One region of the Paenibacillus pedocola genome, then DNA from elsewhere that is predicted to be linked to it. Evidence: predicted binding sites of a transcription regulator. Region 1 holds the regulator's gene; each other region holds the start of a gene.
The links. The regulator Rex, encoded in region 1, represses fermentation and respiration genes when NADH is low (regulators of the CRP and FNR family bind a similar motif). The targets are predictions, from matches to a motif close to TTGTGAAATATTTCACAA.

Region 1 (3,700 bases):
TATTTCACGGTAGCCCACACCCTGACGCGGCTGTATAAAGACAGCCGTAACGGACAGCTGCCGGCGCTGCGGCAGACCCTGCAATCCTCCGGCAGCGAAGAGGCTTCCGAGTGGAGCGGTGTGATCGACAGGATCTATCCGGACCTGCTGACGGTTAAGGAAACCTGGGATGCGCTCAGCGACAAGCTGTTTGGTCTCCTGCCTGAACGAAGTGACGCAGCGGCGGGTGAAGCCGGGCAGCTGGTGACACGCCTTCATCCCGGTAAGAAGCCGAAGGATTGGGAAGAGCTGGCAGCATTAGAGAATACGCTGAATTTAAGCCTTAGCGATATTATCCGCAGAGGCGATAAAATGCTCAGCGAGATGCGTGATACAGAAAGCCAGTCCTCCTCGGACAGTCTGGTGACGGATATTGGCGGCTTGTTTAAGGATTTAGCCTCAATCCGTGAACAGATCCGTTTCTTCATGGGTTTAAATGATGAGAATATCGTTTATTGGATGGAGGGTAGCGGCAACTACCGCGGCAAATCACTGCAGCTGTATGCCGTTCCGGTCGATGTCAGTACACAGCTCAAGGATTTGTTCTTCGACAAGAAGAAGAGTATTGTGCTGACATCTGCGACACTTTCCGTGGATAAATCCTTCCAGTTCATGATCGATAATCTTGGGCTTAACGAGGCTGCCGAACAAGACCGTCTGATGACAGCACTGCTGCCTTCGCCGTTCAAATACCGCGAACAGGCGCTGCTTGTTATTCCGCGTGATTTCCCAAGTGTCAAAGGCAGTGTGGGTGATGCCCGCTTTGTGGATAAGCTGGTGCATTCACTGGCGGAAACTGCGGTCGCAACCAAAGGCCGCATGCTTGTGCTGTTCACCTCTTATAAGATGCTGCGTCAGGTCTATGACCCGCTTAAGGAGGCACTGGCATCAGAGGATATTACGGTCCTTGGCCAAGGCGTGGAGGGAGGCAGCCGCAGTAAGCTGATCCGGAGGTTTCAGGACAGTTCGGCTTCGGTGCTGCTCGGGACCAGCAGCTTCTGGGAAGGTGTGGATATCCCCGGAGAGGCACTGACTTGCCTGGCGATCGTCAGACTTCCGTTTCAGCCGCCGAACCATCCGCTTGCGGAGGCGAAGTCCGAGCTGTTACAGGCCCAGAAGAAGAATCCTTTCATGAAGCTGTCTGTTCCGCAGGCGGTTATCCGTTTCAAACAGGGTTTTGGCCGGCTGGTTCGGACGGCTCAGGATCGGGGAATTGTCATTGTATATGATACCAGGGTCATCGAAGCTTATTACGGGAAGTATTTCCTGTATTCTCTTCCGGGTCCCAAAATGGAGCATATGCTGACTGATCAGATGGTTCCGAGAATTGAAGAATGGCTTGAAGGCGGCAATGAGTCCAACATTCAATGACCTCCTTCAGGAACCGGGAATTGCAATTATCTTGTACTGTTTTGTTCTGATCGTTTGATCATAAATGTTCTAATCTCCGCATGCGCGTTCCCGGTTATGCTGCTGGAACGCGCCTTGCGGATTTCATAAGCTGCGCATCAGAGTGATTTTATTTTAGGAGGAGAAAACATGAAATCAGATAAAATATCGGAGGCAGTTGTTCGCAGGCTCCCTGTGTACCTGCGTTTTCTGAACGATCTCCAGAAACGTGAAATCGCCACAGTTTCCTCTCAGGAGCTGGGGCAGAAGCTGGATCTTAACCCGGCGCAGATCCGTAAGGATCTGGCTTATTTCGGTGATTTTGGCAGAAAGGGCATTGGATATGATGTATCCTACCTGATCGAGAAAATCCGCCATATCCTTAAGCTTGACCAGCAAATCAACGTGGCTCTGGTCGGTGCCGGTAACCTCGGTCATGCCTTGTCCAACTATAACGCCTATCTGAAGGATACAATGAAAATTACAGCTGTATTTGATTCTTATGCGCCTAAAGTGGGACAGAAGATCAACTCCCTGACTGTTCAGCCAATGGAAGAGCTGGGCCAGACGATTCGTGAGCAGGGTATCCGGATTGGCATTATCACCGTTCCGGACAGCGAAGCGCAGAATGTAGCTGATATTCTGGTGGAATCGGGGATCGAAGCTATCCTGAATTTTGCACCGGTAATTTTAAAGACCCCGCCAACGATTCGCATTCATGCAGCGGATTTTACAACCGACCTCCAGAGTCTGGCATATTATTTGCATGATGGAAAGGAAGAACATACGGATGAGCAGCAATAAGACAGTAATCGAAAATGGACGCTTCCTCGTACCTGGTTCGGTGCAACCCGTCCTGAACGGTTATATGACTATAGAAAATGACCTGATCACATACATAGGGGAAGACAAACCCGCCTTTGAAGAGGGTGTCCTGACCGTTGACGGCAGCCGCCTGCTGTTTATGCCGGGTCTGATCAATACTCATGGCCATGCGGCGATGTCGCTTCTGCGCGGCTATGGTGATGATATGGTGCTTCAGAGCTGGCTGCAGGAAAAAATGTGGCCGATGGAAGCGAAATTCACCGGAGATGATGTATACTGGGGGACTGCCTTGTCTGTTCTCGAGATGCTGAAGGGCGGCACAACGACCTTCCTGGATATGTACGATCATATGGACCGTGTTGCAGAGGTAACAGAGCAGTCGGGCATCCGTGCGGTGCTGATGCGCGGCGCGATCGGTCTATGTCCGGAGGATGTGCAGAACCAGAAGCTTGCCGAAGCCGTAGAGTTCGCCCGGAACTGGCACGGCAAGGCAGACGGCCGGATTACGGCAATGCTCTCGCCCCACGCTCCGTACACCTGTCCGCCGGAATTTTTCATGAAATTTGTGCAGGCAGCCCATGATCTGGATTTGCCGATGCATACGCATATGTCCGAAACGCGCCATGAGGTGGAGCAGAACGTAGCCGATTACGGCCTGCGCCCTGTGGCCCATCTGGAGAAGCTCGGTATGTTCACCAGACCATCCCTGATTGCCCATGGTGTACACTTGAATGATGAAGAAATTGAGATTCTGGCCCGTTATAAGGTTGGCGTATCCCATAATCCGGGCAGTAACCTGAAGCTCGCAAGCGGAGTTGCCCGTGTGCCTGAATTGCTGAGAGCCGGAGTGAAGGTCTCGCTCGGAACTGACGGAGCAGCTAGCAACAACAACCTGGATATGTTCGAGGAAATGCGGCTTGCAGCGCTGATCCATAAGGGCGTAAGCGGAGATCCTACTGCAGTACCGGCACCGGAAGCACTGCTGATGGCGACAGAATATGGCGCTGCCTCGATCTATCTGAACAATGTCGGGCGTCTTGCCACAGGCATGAAGGCAGATTTTATCGCTATTGATATTGACCAGCCTCATTTGCTGCCGCACTCTGACCTGCTCTCCCATGCCGTATATTCGGCAAGTGCCAAGGATGTAGAGCATGTCTGGATTAACGGCCAGCAGGTTGTAAAGCACGGTAAATGCCTGACGCTGGATGAGGAAGAAATCCGCCGTAAGGCGCAGGAAACCTTCGAGAGCCTGCTCAAACGGTAATTTGAGGTTGTTATTTTAAGGAAAGGGAGCTGCACTTTGAGGAAAAGGAAAAAATGGCTTCCGCTGGGGATTGGCGTGGTGCTGCTCCTTTTGTTCGGACTCGGGCAGTTCTATGCCTATATCATGAAGGACCAGTGGAATGAACGGAATGCAGCCAAGGAAGTTGCTAAGTCCCGTGCC
Region 2 (3,700 bases), 2.3 Mb from region 1:
GAGCTACACGGAGCGGACGATTCCGGTATCGCTGAATCAGGACGGCGTCTATGATTGGGAACAGGAAGTAATCCAGACGGATGCAGCGATTAACGAAGGCAACAGCGGCGGCGCTCTTGTTGATCTGGACGGCAAGGTGATCGGGATCAATACGATGAAAATCTCTGATACCGGCGTGGAAGGACTCGGATTTGCCATTCCGGCTAACCATGTGATGGAGACGGCTGATGAGCTGGCGGCTAACGGCAAAATATCCCGTTCTTACTTGGGCGTCTATTCGGTAGATCTCAATAATCCCTATGTACCGCTTGCAGAGGATCAGGTTAAGGAACTGAATCTTCCGACATCTGTAAAAGACGGCGTAGTCGTACTCGATGCTGTGGGACCGGCACAGGCTGCAGGCCTTCAGTTCAACGATGTGATTACGAAGTTTAATGATCAGCCGATTACATCGACTCTTTCGCTGCGTAAATATCTTTATGAGCAGACCAAGATCGGTGACGAGCTGAAAATCACCTATTACCGGAATGGTGAAGTGAATCAGGTTACGGTGAAACTTCTGGAGAAACCGGAGGAATAAAAGCTGGATCAGCTGCATATAATGAAGAGGCAGTCATGAAAAAGGAAGCGGCTTGGCCGTCCTGATAATTTTTTGGGACGGCACCGTTTCAGCCTAAATTGAACTGGGTAATGGATAATACAAGGCGGAATTTTCCTTTATATGTAGACTGGCAGCCCTTACATTGGAAAGTACTCCTTATAAGGGAAAAAACGGAGAATTTCGGATAAGCCAGCTTGCCTTTGTTCCGCGGGTGTGGTAACATGAGAATAATCATACAATTGATACCTAATTTTCACATTGAAAAGGGCTGTCATTTGGAGTAACAACCTTTTTCAATGTGTGAATTTTTTCTTTGTTTGAAGATAAAAAGAACATATTAATTTAAATTTGTGGAGGTAACACACATGCAAACAGGTACAGTTAAATGGTTCAACGCAGAAAAAGGATTCGGATTCATCGAAGTTGAAGGCGGAAGCGACGTATTCGTACACTTCTCCGCTATCACTGGCGAAGGATTCAAAACTTTGGACGAAGGCCAACGCGTTGAATTCAACGTTGTTCAAGGCAACCGTGGACCACAAGCCGAAAACGTTGTAAAACTGTAATAATAGAAGCACCGTCCCCGCTTTTGTAAGTTGGGACGGTCTTTTTTTATAAAGATCAGACCGAACTTCACCATCGCAAATACAGCCTGATCTTAGCAGAAGAATAACGCTAACGAAGGATTTGTCAGCACCCTGTAAGAGCATCGTTAGATGCTTTTTTACTTGTTTCTCAGGCATGTGACATAAAGGAAGGGAGGAACGGCAATGAACTACCGGAAAAAGCCTATGGAGGAAGTACCGGAAGAAAATACCGCAATTTGGGCTTGTACCAATGATGGTTGCAATGGATGGATGAGGGACAATTTCGCATTTGAACATGCGCCTTCTTGCCGTCTCTGTCATGCCCCAATGGTCCGCAGCATGAAGATGCTGTCGCAACTGCTTAATTCCAATGGCGATCTTAAATCATTGAAGAAGGGTATTTCCATTACCTGACCAATGCCTTTATGAGTCAAGCTTAATATAGAGCGATGAACAAATCCAAGACGGTGAAACCGTCTTATTTTTTTTGCTTTCTGGGTATAATATTGTGATATTTGTCACAAATTTATTGAATTTTAGCGCCAAACGGGGTGTATAATGTGATTATTGTCACACTGTGATCCTTAAATTTTTGACAGAATAGATGTAATGAATGGGGAGAAGGAAGGGGAGAAATATGGATACAGTAATGCTGTCGCGTATACAATTTGCGTCGACGACGATCTTTCATTATTTCTTTGTACCGGTGTCGATTGGTCTGGCACTGCTGATTGCGATTATGGAAACGATGTACGTCAGAAAAGGCAATGAAGAGTACAAAAGAATGGCGCAGTTCTGGGGGAAGCTTTTCCTAATTAACTTCGCAGTGGGTGTAGTAACAGGAATTCTGCAGGAGTTCCAGTTCGGAATGAACTGGTCTGACTATTCACGCTTTGTAGGTGATGTGTTCGGAGCACCGCTGGCGATTGAAGCGCTGCTCGCCTTCTTCCTGGAATCCACGTTTATCGGATTATGGATTTTTGGCTGGGACAAGGTTTCCAAGAAGATTCACCTGCTGGCGATCTGGATGGTTGCACTGGGAACTACCCTGTCGGCGTTCTGGATTCTCACAGCGAACTCTTTTATGCAGCACCCTGTCGGCTTTGCAATGAATAATGGCCGGGCTGAGATGAATGATTTCCTGGCGCTGATTACAAATGGACAATTGCTGGTTGAATTACCGCATACCCTGCTCGCCGCCTATGCAACGGGCGCGTTCCTGGTGACCGGTATCAGTGCATATAAAATGCTGAAGAAGCAGGATGTGCCTTTCTTCAGAAGATCGTTTGAAATTGCGGCGATTGTCGGTATCGTCTCTTCGGTGGGTGTGGCCGTTGCCGGACATGCTCAGGCACAGTACCTGGTCGAAACACAGCCGATGAAAATGGCCGCTTCTGAAGGACTCTGGGAAGACAGTGGAGACCCGGGGGCATGGACGGTCACTGCTTTTATCGATCCTGTAAATAAAGTCAATTCCGGGGAAATCAAGATTCCTTACCTGCTGAGTTTCCTCTCCTATAGTGAATTCTCAGGCAGCGTCAAAGGGATGAATACCCTGCAGGCTGAATATGAACAACAGTATGGTCCCGGGAATTATATCCCGCCTGTGCGCACTACGTTCTGGAGCTTCCGGATCATGGTTGTTGCAGGCTCGCTCATGGTCGTACTCGGCCTGTATGCGATGTATCTGATGTGGCGTAAAAAGATGGAACGTCCGAATACCTGGTTTATGCGGTTCATGTTCTGGGGGCTGTTGCTTCCGCCAATCGCTAATACTGCGGGCTGGATTATGACCGAAATCGGACGTCAGCCTTGGACTGTATTTGGCCTAATGACGACAGAAGACAGTGTATCACCTAACGTTTCGGCGGGTTCGATCCTGTTCTCAGTAATTACTTTTAACGCCATTTATGCAATATTGGGTATTGTATTGATCGGTTTGTTTGTGAAAGTTATCAAAAAAGGCCCTTATCACATGGATCACGATCATGGTGAATCACATGATCCGTATAGCAAGGAGGGAACGACGCATGCTTTCTCTTAATGAATTATGGTTTGTGCTGATTGCGGTCTTATTTATCGGATTCTTCTTTCTGGAAGGCTTTGACTTCGGTGTAGGAATGGAAACACAGATCCTGGCCAAGAATGATACGGAGCGCCGGGTGCTGATCAACTCGATCGGACCTTTCTGGGATGCCAACGAGGTATGGCTGCTGACAGGGGCAGGGGCAATGTTCGCCGCCTTCCCGAACTGGTATGCCACGCTGTTCAGCGGATTCTATATTCCGTTCGTCTTCGCCTTGCTGGCGCTAATTGCCCGCGGTGTTGCCTTTGAATTCAGAGGCAAACGTGATTCGCTGGCCTGGAAAAGAACCTGGGACGCCTGCATTTTCTTCGGAAGCTTCCTGCCGCCTTTCCTGCTTGCCGTTGTATTCGCCAGCTTCATCAAAGGGCTGCCGATTGACGGGGATATGCAGATGTATGCCGGATTCTTCGATATCGTAAATGGTTA
Region 3 (3,700 bases), 2.2 Mb from region 1:
TGTGGCGGTCGAAGAACAGGTCTTTGATCAGCCCTTCATAGCCATGGAATGCGAAGATCACCGGTTTGTCTTTTGTGAAAAATTGATCAAACTCTTCGTCGGATAAGCCGCGCGGATCGAGCTTCTGGCTTCTCAGCTTGAGCAGATCGACTACGTTGATATAACGGATCTTCAGCTCAGGCAATTTCTCATTCAGGATGGAGATTGCAGCCAAAGCCTCAATGGTCGGTTCTGTACCTGCGGAAGCAAAGACAACATCCGGTTCGCCGCCGTTATCGGTGCTTGCCCAGTCAATGATCTTCAGTCCTTTATCAACCAGCTCCTGCGCTTCTGCGGCACTAAACCACTGCGGACGCGGGTGCTTGGAGGAGACAATCAGATTGATCTTCTGACGGTCGTTCAGTACGGTGTCGAATACAGCCAATAGGGAGTTCGCATCTGCTGGCAGATATTCACGGATGAATTCAGGCTTTTTGTCAGCCAGGTGGCCTAAGAGACCCGGATCCTGGTGAGTGTAGCCGTTGTGATCCTGCTGGAACACAGTAGAAGTTGCTACAACATTCAATGAAGGGATATCTGCACGCCAGCCCTGATCGGTTGCCTTGCGCAGCCATTTGAAGTGCTGGGTAATCATGGAATCAACAACACGCAGGAAGGCTTCATAACTTGCAAAGAACCCGTGACGTCCAGTCAGCACATAACCTTCAAGCAGACCTTCTGCCTGATGCTCCGACAATTGGGAGTCAATAACACGGCCATAAGAAGCCAGGAATTCATCGTTAGGTTCAATAACCTGATCCAGCCATTGGCGTTTGGTCACTTCGAACACAGGTCCAAGACGGTTGGACATCGTTTCATCCGGTCCGAAAATGCGGAAGTTACGGTTAGGCTCATTGCGCAGAACCACTTCTTTCAGATATTTACCCAGAACGGCCATATCCTGTGCTACAACTTTACCTGGAACAGAGTTATCCAGTGCATAGTCGGCAAAGTCCGGCAGGTTCAGGTCTTTGATCAGGTGGCCGGCGTTAGTCACAGGATTCATGCCCATACGTCTGTCGCCTTTTGGAAGGATTTCGGCAAGCTCTGCGTTCAAACGGCCGTTCTCATCGAATAATTCTTCCGGTCTGTAGCTGTGCATCCAGTCCAGCAGAGCCGGTGCATGCTTCATATTCTTCTGGTCTACCGGAATCGGCACCTGATGGGCACGGAACGAACCTGTGTTAGGCACGCCATCCCACTGCGCAGGTCCAGTCCAGCCCTTAGGGGAACGGAAGACGAGCATCGGCCATACCGGACGGGTAAGGTCGTTATTTTCGCGCGCATTTTTCTGGATCGCTGCGATTCTTTCAACGATGGCATCCAGAGCCTTCGCCATTTCAGGGTGCATATGTTCAGGATCTTCGCCTTCAACGAAGAACGGTTCCCAGCCCATGCCTGTGAAGTAGGCGGTAATTTCTTCTTTCGATTGACGGGACAGAATCGTCGGGTTGCTGATCTTGAAGCCGTTCAAGTGCAGAATCGGCAACACAGCGCCATCGGTAACCGGGTTGATGAAGCGGTTGGAGAACCAGGAAGCTGCCAGCGGTCCGGTTTCTGCTTCACCGTCTCCGACAACAACTGCCGAGATCAGGTCCGGATTATCCAGAATAGCGCCAACGCCGTGGGATAAGGAATATCCAAGCTCGCCGCCTTCATGAATCGATCCCGGAGTTTCGGGTGCAGCATGGGAAGCAACGCCGCCCGGGAACGAGAATTGTTTGAACAGTTTCTTCAGACCAGGGATGTCCTGGGTAATTTCCGGATAGATTTCGGTGTAGCTGCCATCCAGATAGGAGTTGGAAACCATAACCTGGCCGCCATGGCCCGGGCCTTCAACATAGAACATATTCAAGTCATATTTAGTAATTACACGATTCAAATGGGCATAGATGAAGTTCTGGCCGGGAATAGTACCCCAGTGCCCGATCGGTTTAATTTTGACGTCAGCGTCTTTAAGAGGCTCTCTCAGCAACGGATTGTCTTTCAAATATAGCTGGCCTACCGAAATATAGTTCGTTGCACGCCAGTAAGCATCCAGCTTCTCCAGATACGTTTTTGATGAGTAATCAACATTCAAGGTCGATAATCCCATTTTATCCACTCCCTGTTTAATTATGAATACAATACCAATCTCTTTTCTCTACACGTACATCATACCTCTGCAAAAAATAAATACAACCTTTTTGACAAGTGATACGGTCCAATTTTGTGAAATTTTGAACATAGTATGAAAATCGGGCCCATAACACAGGAAAACAGCTTTATTTCTATAAATTTTTCCAATATATTACACAAAATTATTTAGATAAACTTTTAAACACTGTATTCATTGCCTCCTCAAAACAAAAAAAATAAGACCGGGAAATTTCCCGGTCTTATTCTTAATGCACAGATACAAAAGTATTGAACTTGAGATATTTGTAATGGAACCGCATGTGTGAGAATTCAAAGGGGGTGCCGTTGTCCAAAAAGAATATCCCTTCCATGATCCCCACGGGTTCATTTACGCTTAAATGCAGCAGCTCCTGGTCCTCCGGCTCGGAGGGCTCGGCAAAGATGGATAAAAACGACTTGGTCACGGCAAGATTGCGCGAATCCTCCAGATAATTGAAGATTGATCCTTCAATAATCGTCTGATTGAGATCCTGGACGATTTTGATCGGAATATAACCCGTCTCAATCATAAAGGGCTCGTCGTCAAACAGGCGCAGACGGACGATTTTGTAGACAAAATCATGGGGCCCGAGGAACAAATCACGCTGCAGCTCCTTGGTGGGTGGAATCACCTCGAAATTCAGCACTTTGACTTTCGGCTTCTTGCCGTGCATCTGAAAATTGTCGGTAACACCCAAATTCGAGCCTTCGTAATTAAAGATCGATTCGTTTTTTATGTACAGGGGATTGATGAACGTACCTGAACCGCGTTTTTTGAAAATAATGCCGACGCTCTCCATTTTGGTCAGCGCACGCTTGATGGAGCTGCGGCTTACCTGATAGGTCTCGCTGAGGCTGCGTTCATCCGGCAATCTCATATCGGCGAATTCTCCCGCGAATATTTTCATTTTTAGATCATCAATAATCTGTTTGTAGACAAATTGTGTCATGAAGTACTCCCTTTCAGGTCTTCTATCACTTCATAAAGCCTAATGTTAACTATATCATAATCATCGCCTAGATTATACAGATTGGCCTTACGTTTCGCAGGCATACCTGATTTTATAATCGCTCAGGTCTATGATCTTTGTAATGGAGATTTCTCCTGCCTAGGGATATAGTGGTTCCGGGCCCCTATTGGTAATAAATGTATTATGCAAGAATAAAGAGTATTGGCCCAGTACCTAATCAAGGAGGATTACGGCCAATGATGCAACATAAACTAAGGACTTCTACATCCATTTTTGAAGCAAGGCCCGTACCTGTCCCTTTTATCGCCGGGATGATTATTATTGAAATTATCTATTCACTATCCGTTAACCTTATTTACTTTGAACACGGCTACTACCGTCCGCTTTCCAATCTTACAAACGGCTGGATCGGCGGAACGTTAAGCGCTAATCTTATCGGTCTTTTCGTGGAGGTGATTATCTTCCTGGTTGCCATCGCCAAAGTTACGCCAAGGGAATTGGGTCTCAGGAAGGAGAAACTGCTGCCTGGGTTA
Region 4 (3,700 bases), 3.1 Mb from region 1:
TGCTTCCGTATGGCGGCCGGATCAGTGACGTTTCCGCTCCGCTGATCTTCTTCAGCACCGCATTGTCTCCCGCCATCTCAGCCAGTGCAGCAGCCGGAGATGCATAAAATTCCTCCTTACGGTGAGTCATTCCGTGCAGTCCAAGCCCGTAGCCCGCCTTCACAATCTGTTTCACCTGGGAAGGATAACGGTTCATGTTCAGCCCCAGCATAAAGAAGGTCGCCTTCGCATCATATTTATCCAGTATACCCAGCAGCTCAGAGGTCGTTGCCGACGGTCCGTCATCAAACGTAAGATACAGGGTCCGCCCCTTGGCCTCTGACGTACCAGCAGAAGCAGTTCCGCTGGCGGCCTGCGGTTTCAGCTTGTCTTTATATTGAACAAAGTATTCCTCGTCGCTCAGCAGCGCCGCAGCATCCCGTACCCGAAGTAAATATTTATCCGGCTGAAAGGTTAAGCTATACCCGAGGTAGGTGCTGATCCGCAGAGGCACCATCAGCTTGCCGTCCTGCAGGAAGGTGCTCATCGCAGCAACGGTTCCGTCCGGAAGCTGAAGTCCCCCGTCATTGTTAAGCAGCTGAACCGAATGATCTCCGGCCGCAACTGCAATTCCTTCCTGCAGACCGGTAATGGTCCATTTCAGTTCTGCTGACAGCGCACGGAGCGGAACATAATAAGTGTCTTTGACGGATACAGCTTCGATTTCAGTCAAGGTATCGTTGACTCCCAGCTTCAAGACTGAACCTGCCCCCGCAGCCTTAGCTGTGGTTTGCAGAATCCCAAAACATAAGAATAATGTCATCAATAAAGCCATTACTTTTTTCATAGGCACGAGCAGAATCTCCAATCTATGTATATTTACCTCTAACTCTATCATACATAGATATAACGTAATTTGAGAGATTGTAACCCAATCCATAAATTATTGTTACTTTTTCGGACTGTGATATAAGACATAGCAAGCCCTTCTCATTCAAAAAGGCAGAGTTTCCTAATAATTCGTCGAATGCTGTCACATCAACAAAAAAAGCGGTTAAAAGGCATCCTTTTTACACATTATAATTGTGACGAAATTAGCAACATTTGTGAATGTTTGAACAAATTTTGAACTTCCTTAAAATCAGCTTAAAGCCCGTTGCTACAGTGATCTTTGTCATACCTAACCGCACTTGTAACAAATTGATCACAGATATTTAACTTTATCGCCATTATTAAGGTCGATAATAGATATTATGTTAAAATATGTATTTTGCAATTAGGGTAAGTAATTCTTACTATAGATACAGGTTAAGCTTTGCCAGCCATCGAACGGCTAATGAAAAGAAGTATTGAAGGAAGGAGTTCTATATGAAAAAAAAGGGACCGTTATACGCTTTGTTTCTAAGCCTGCTCTTTATTCTGCCGGGATGCAGTTCGCTTTCCGTACTGAATCCGAAGGGGCCGGCTGCCCGAACTTTATCTGACACGATCATCCTCTCCATTCTGGTGATGGCCGGTGTCCTCGCAGTTGTCTACATCTTATATATCTTCGTCCTGGTGAAATACCGGGCAAAGAAGAGCAATGAAGGGTACATTCCTGAACATGAGGAGGGCAACAAGGTTCTTGAGGCTATCTGGATTATCATCCCGATCATCATCGTAGCCTTTCTGTCCGTTGTGACTGTTAAGTCCACTCATGCGGTCGAGAATGTCGCCTCTGAGTACAAGGATCAGGATCCGCTGGTCATTTATGCTTCGTCATCCAACTGGAAATGGCATTTCAGCTATCCTGAGGAAGGCATTGAAACAGTTAACTACGTCAACATTCCCGTTCACCGTGCGGTAGAATTCAGACTGTACTCCTTCGGGACAATCACGAGCTTCTGGGTTCCCCAGCTTGCCGGTCAAAAATACGCAATGAGCGATATGCTTACCGAGCTTAACCTCTCGGCCGATACTGTGGGCTCTTATATCGGAAAGAACTCGAACTTCAGCGGTAAGGGCTTTGCCCATATGGAATTCGAGACTCTGGTAATGACCGATAAAGATTACCAGGATTGGGTGAAGGAAGTTAAAGAAACTGCACCTGCGCTTACCGAAGAGGAATTCAAAGGTCTGCTTGCCGCCGAAGTACTTGGACGCAAAACCTACTCCTCTACGCATCTGACGTTCAGTCCTCCTCCGGGTGACCATAGCGAGCATATGAGCGGAAACGGCTCGGAAATGGATATGGAGAACGGCGGTACGGAACATGAGGACAACAAGGAAATCCATCCTTCTCCGGAACCATCCAGCCAGACAGAGTTTGACAGTGTGCCTAATCCGGAAGTCGATGAACCGCTGCCAAGTTCGCCTGTTGAAGAAACTACGAACTAATGATGCAATAGCAACAACCTGAAAGGAGCCACCCTAATGGATTTAGACAAATTTAAGGTTCACGGCGAACCCTTGATTTACGGAGCCATGGTCAGTATCGCACTCGCTACCATCGGGATTCTCGTCGGGTTGACCTATTTTAAGAAATGGGGATACCTGTGGCGTGAATGGCTTACTACCGTGGATCACAAGAAAATCGGGGTCATGTATATTCTCGCAGCACTTCTGATGCTGTTCCGAGGCGGCGTGGACGCGATGATGATGCGTCTGCAAACCGCAGCACCGGAAATGAAATTCCTCGATGCGCAGCATTATAACGAGGTATTTACCACCCACGGCCTGATTATGATCCTCTTCATGGCCATGCCTTTTATCATCGGTCTGATGAACGTAATCATTCCGCTGCAAATCGGCGCAAGAGACGTTGCTTTTCCGCGCCTCAACGCTGTCAGCTTCTGGCTGTTCTTCATGGGAGCCATGCTGCTTAACATTTCCTTCGTTATCGGGGGATCACCGGATGCAGGCTGGTCCGCGTACTTCCCGCTGGCGAGTCTGGAATTCAGCCCGACTGTTGGTAACAACTACTACTCCCTTGCACTACAGATTTCCGGTATCGGAACACTGATTACAGGGGTTAACTTCATTGTTACCATTCTCAAAATGCGCGCACCAGGCATGACGCTGATGAAAATGCCGATGTTCACCTGGTCCGTACTGATCACCAACGTCATTATCGTCTTCGCCTTCCCGGTGCTGACCGTAGCACTTGCCCTGATGATGTTTGACCGTCTGTTCGGCTCACAATTCTTCACGATGGCCAACGGCGGGATGGATATGCTCTGGGCTAACCTGTTCTGGGTTTGGGGACATCCGGAGGTTTACATTGTAATTTTGCCGGCATTCGGGATTTACAGTGAAATTATCGCCACCTTCTCCAAAAAGAACCTGTACGGCTATACCTCAATGGTATTCAGTATGGTCATCATCTCGCTTTTGTCCTTCCTGGTTTGGGCTCACCATTTCTACACCATGGGTCAAGGCGTTATGGTCAACAGCTTCTTCTCCATCACTACGATGGCGATTGCCGTACCAACCGGGGTCAAAATATTCAACTGGCTGTTCACCCTGCGTAAAGGGCGAATCACCTTCACGACACCGATGTTATACACCCTGGCCTTCATTCCGATCTTCACAATCGGCGGGGTAACCGGCGTTATGCTGGCGATGGCCAGTGCGGATTACCAGTATCACAATACCATGTTCCTGGTAGCCCATTTCCACTACGTTCTGATTCCAGGCGCAGTGTTTGCGGTTATCGCCGGGTTCCATTACTGGTTCCCGAAAG

Region 2: the regulator Rex is predicted to act here: its motif matches at 1,695-1,712, upstream of QU597_RS28515 (cytochrome ubiquinol oxidase subunit I).
Region 3: the regulator Rex is predicted to act here: its motif matches at 2,249-2,266, upstream of QU597_RS08285 (phosphoketolase family protein).
Region 4: the regulator Rex is predicted to act here: its motif matches at 1,084-1,101, upstream of qoxA (cytochrome aa3 quinol oxidase subunit II).

Annotation. Positions count from the first base shown of each region.
Region 1 covers NZ_CP134223.1:4,159,862-4,163,561, reverse strand. Annotated here, with positions in the region: gene dinG (ATP-dependent DNA helicase DinG) at 1-1,410, shown strand, start outside; gene QU597_RS18425 (redox-sensing transcriptional repressor Rex) at 1,579-2,232, shown strand; gene QU597_RS18420 (amidohydrolase) at 2,219-3,520, shown strand; gene QU597_RS18415 (cell wall elongation regulator TseB-like domain-containing protein) at 3,557-3,700, shown strand, end outside.
Region 2 covers NZ_CP134223.1:6,428,813-6,432,512, reverse strand. Annotated here, with positions in the region: gene QU597_RS28530 (S1C family serine protease) at 1-580, shown strand, start outside; gene QU597_RS28525 (cold-shock protein) at 967-1,167, shown strand; gene QU597_RS28520 (cold-shock protein) at 1,372-1,602, shown strand; gene QU597_RS28515 (cytochrome ubiquinol oxidase subunit I) at 1,826-3,232, shown strand; gene cydB (cytochrome d ubiquinol oxidase subunit II) at 3,219-3,700, shown strand, end outside.
Region 3 covers NZ_CP134223.1:1,919,717-1,923,416, reverse strand. Annotated here, with positions in the region: gene QU597_RS08285 (phosphoketolase family protein) at 1-2,134, opposite strand, end outside; gene QU597_RS08280 (GntR family transcriptional regulator) at 2,424-3,146, opposite strand; gene QU597_RS08275 (CPBP family intramembrane glutamic endopeptidase) at 3,404-3,700, shown strand, end outside.
Region 4 covers NZ_CP134223.1:1,037,242-1,040,941, reverse strand. Annotated here, with positions in the region: gene QU597_RS04465 (polysaccharide deacetylase family protein) at 1-826, opposite strand, end outside; gene qoxA (cytochrome aa3 quinol oxidase subunit II) at 1,348-2,355, shown strand; gene qoxB (cytochrome aa3 quinol oxidase subunit I) at 2,392-3,700, shown strand, end outside.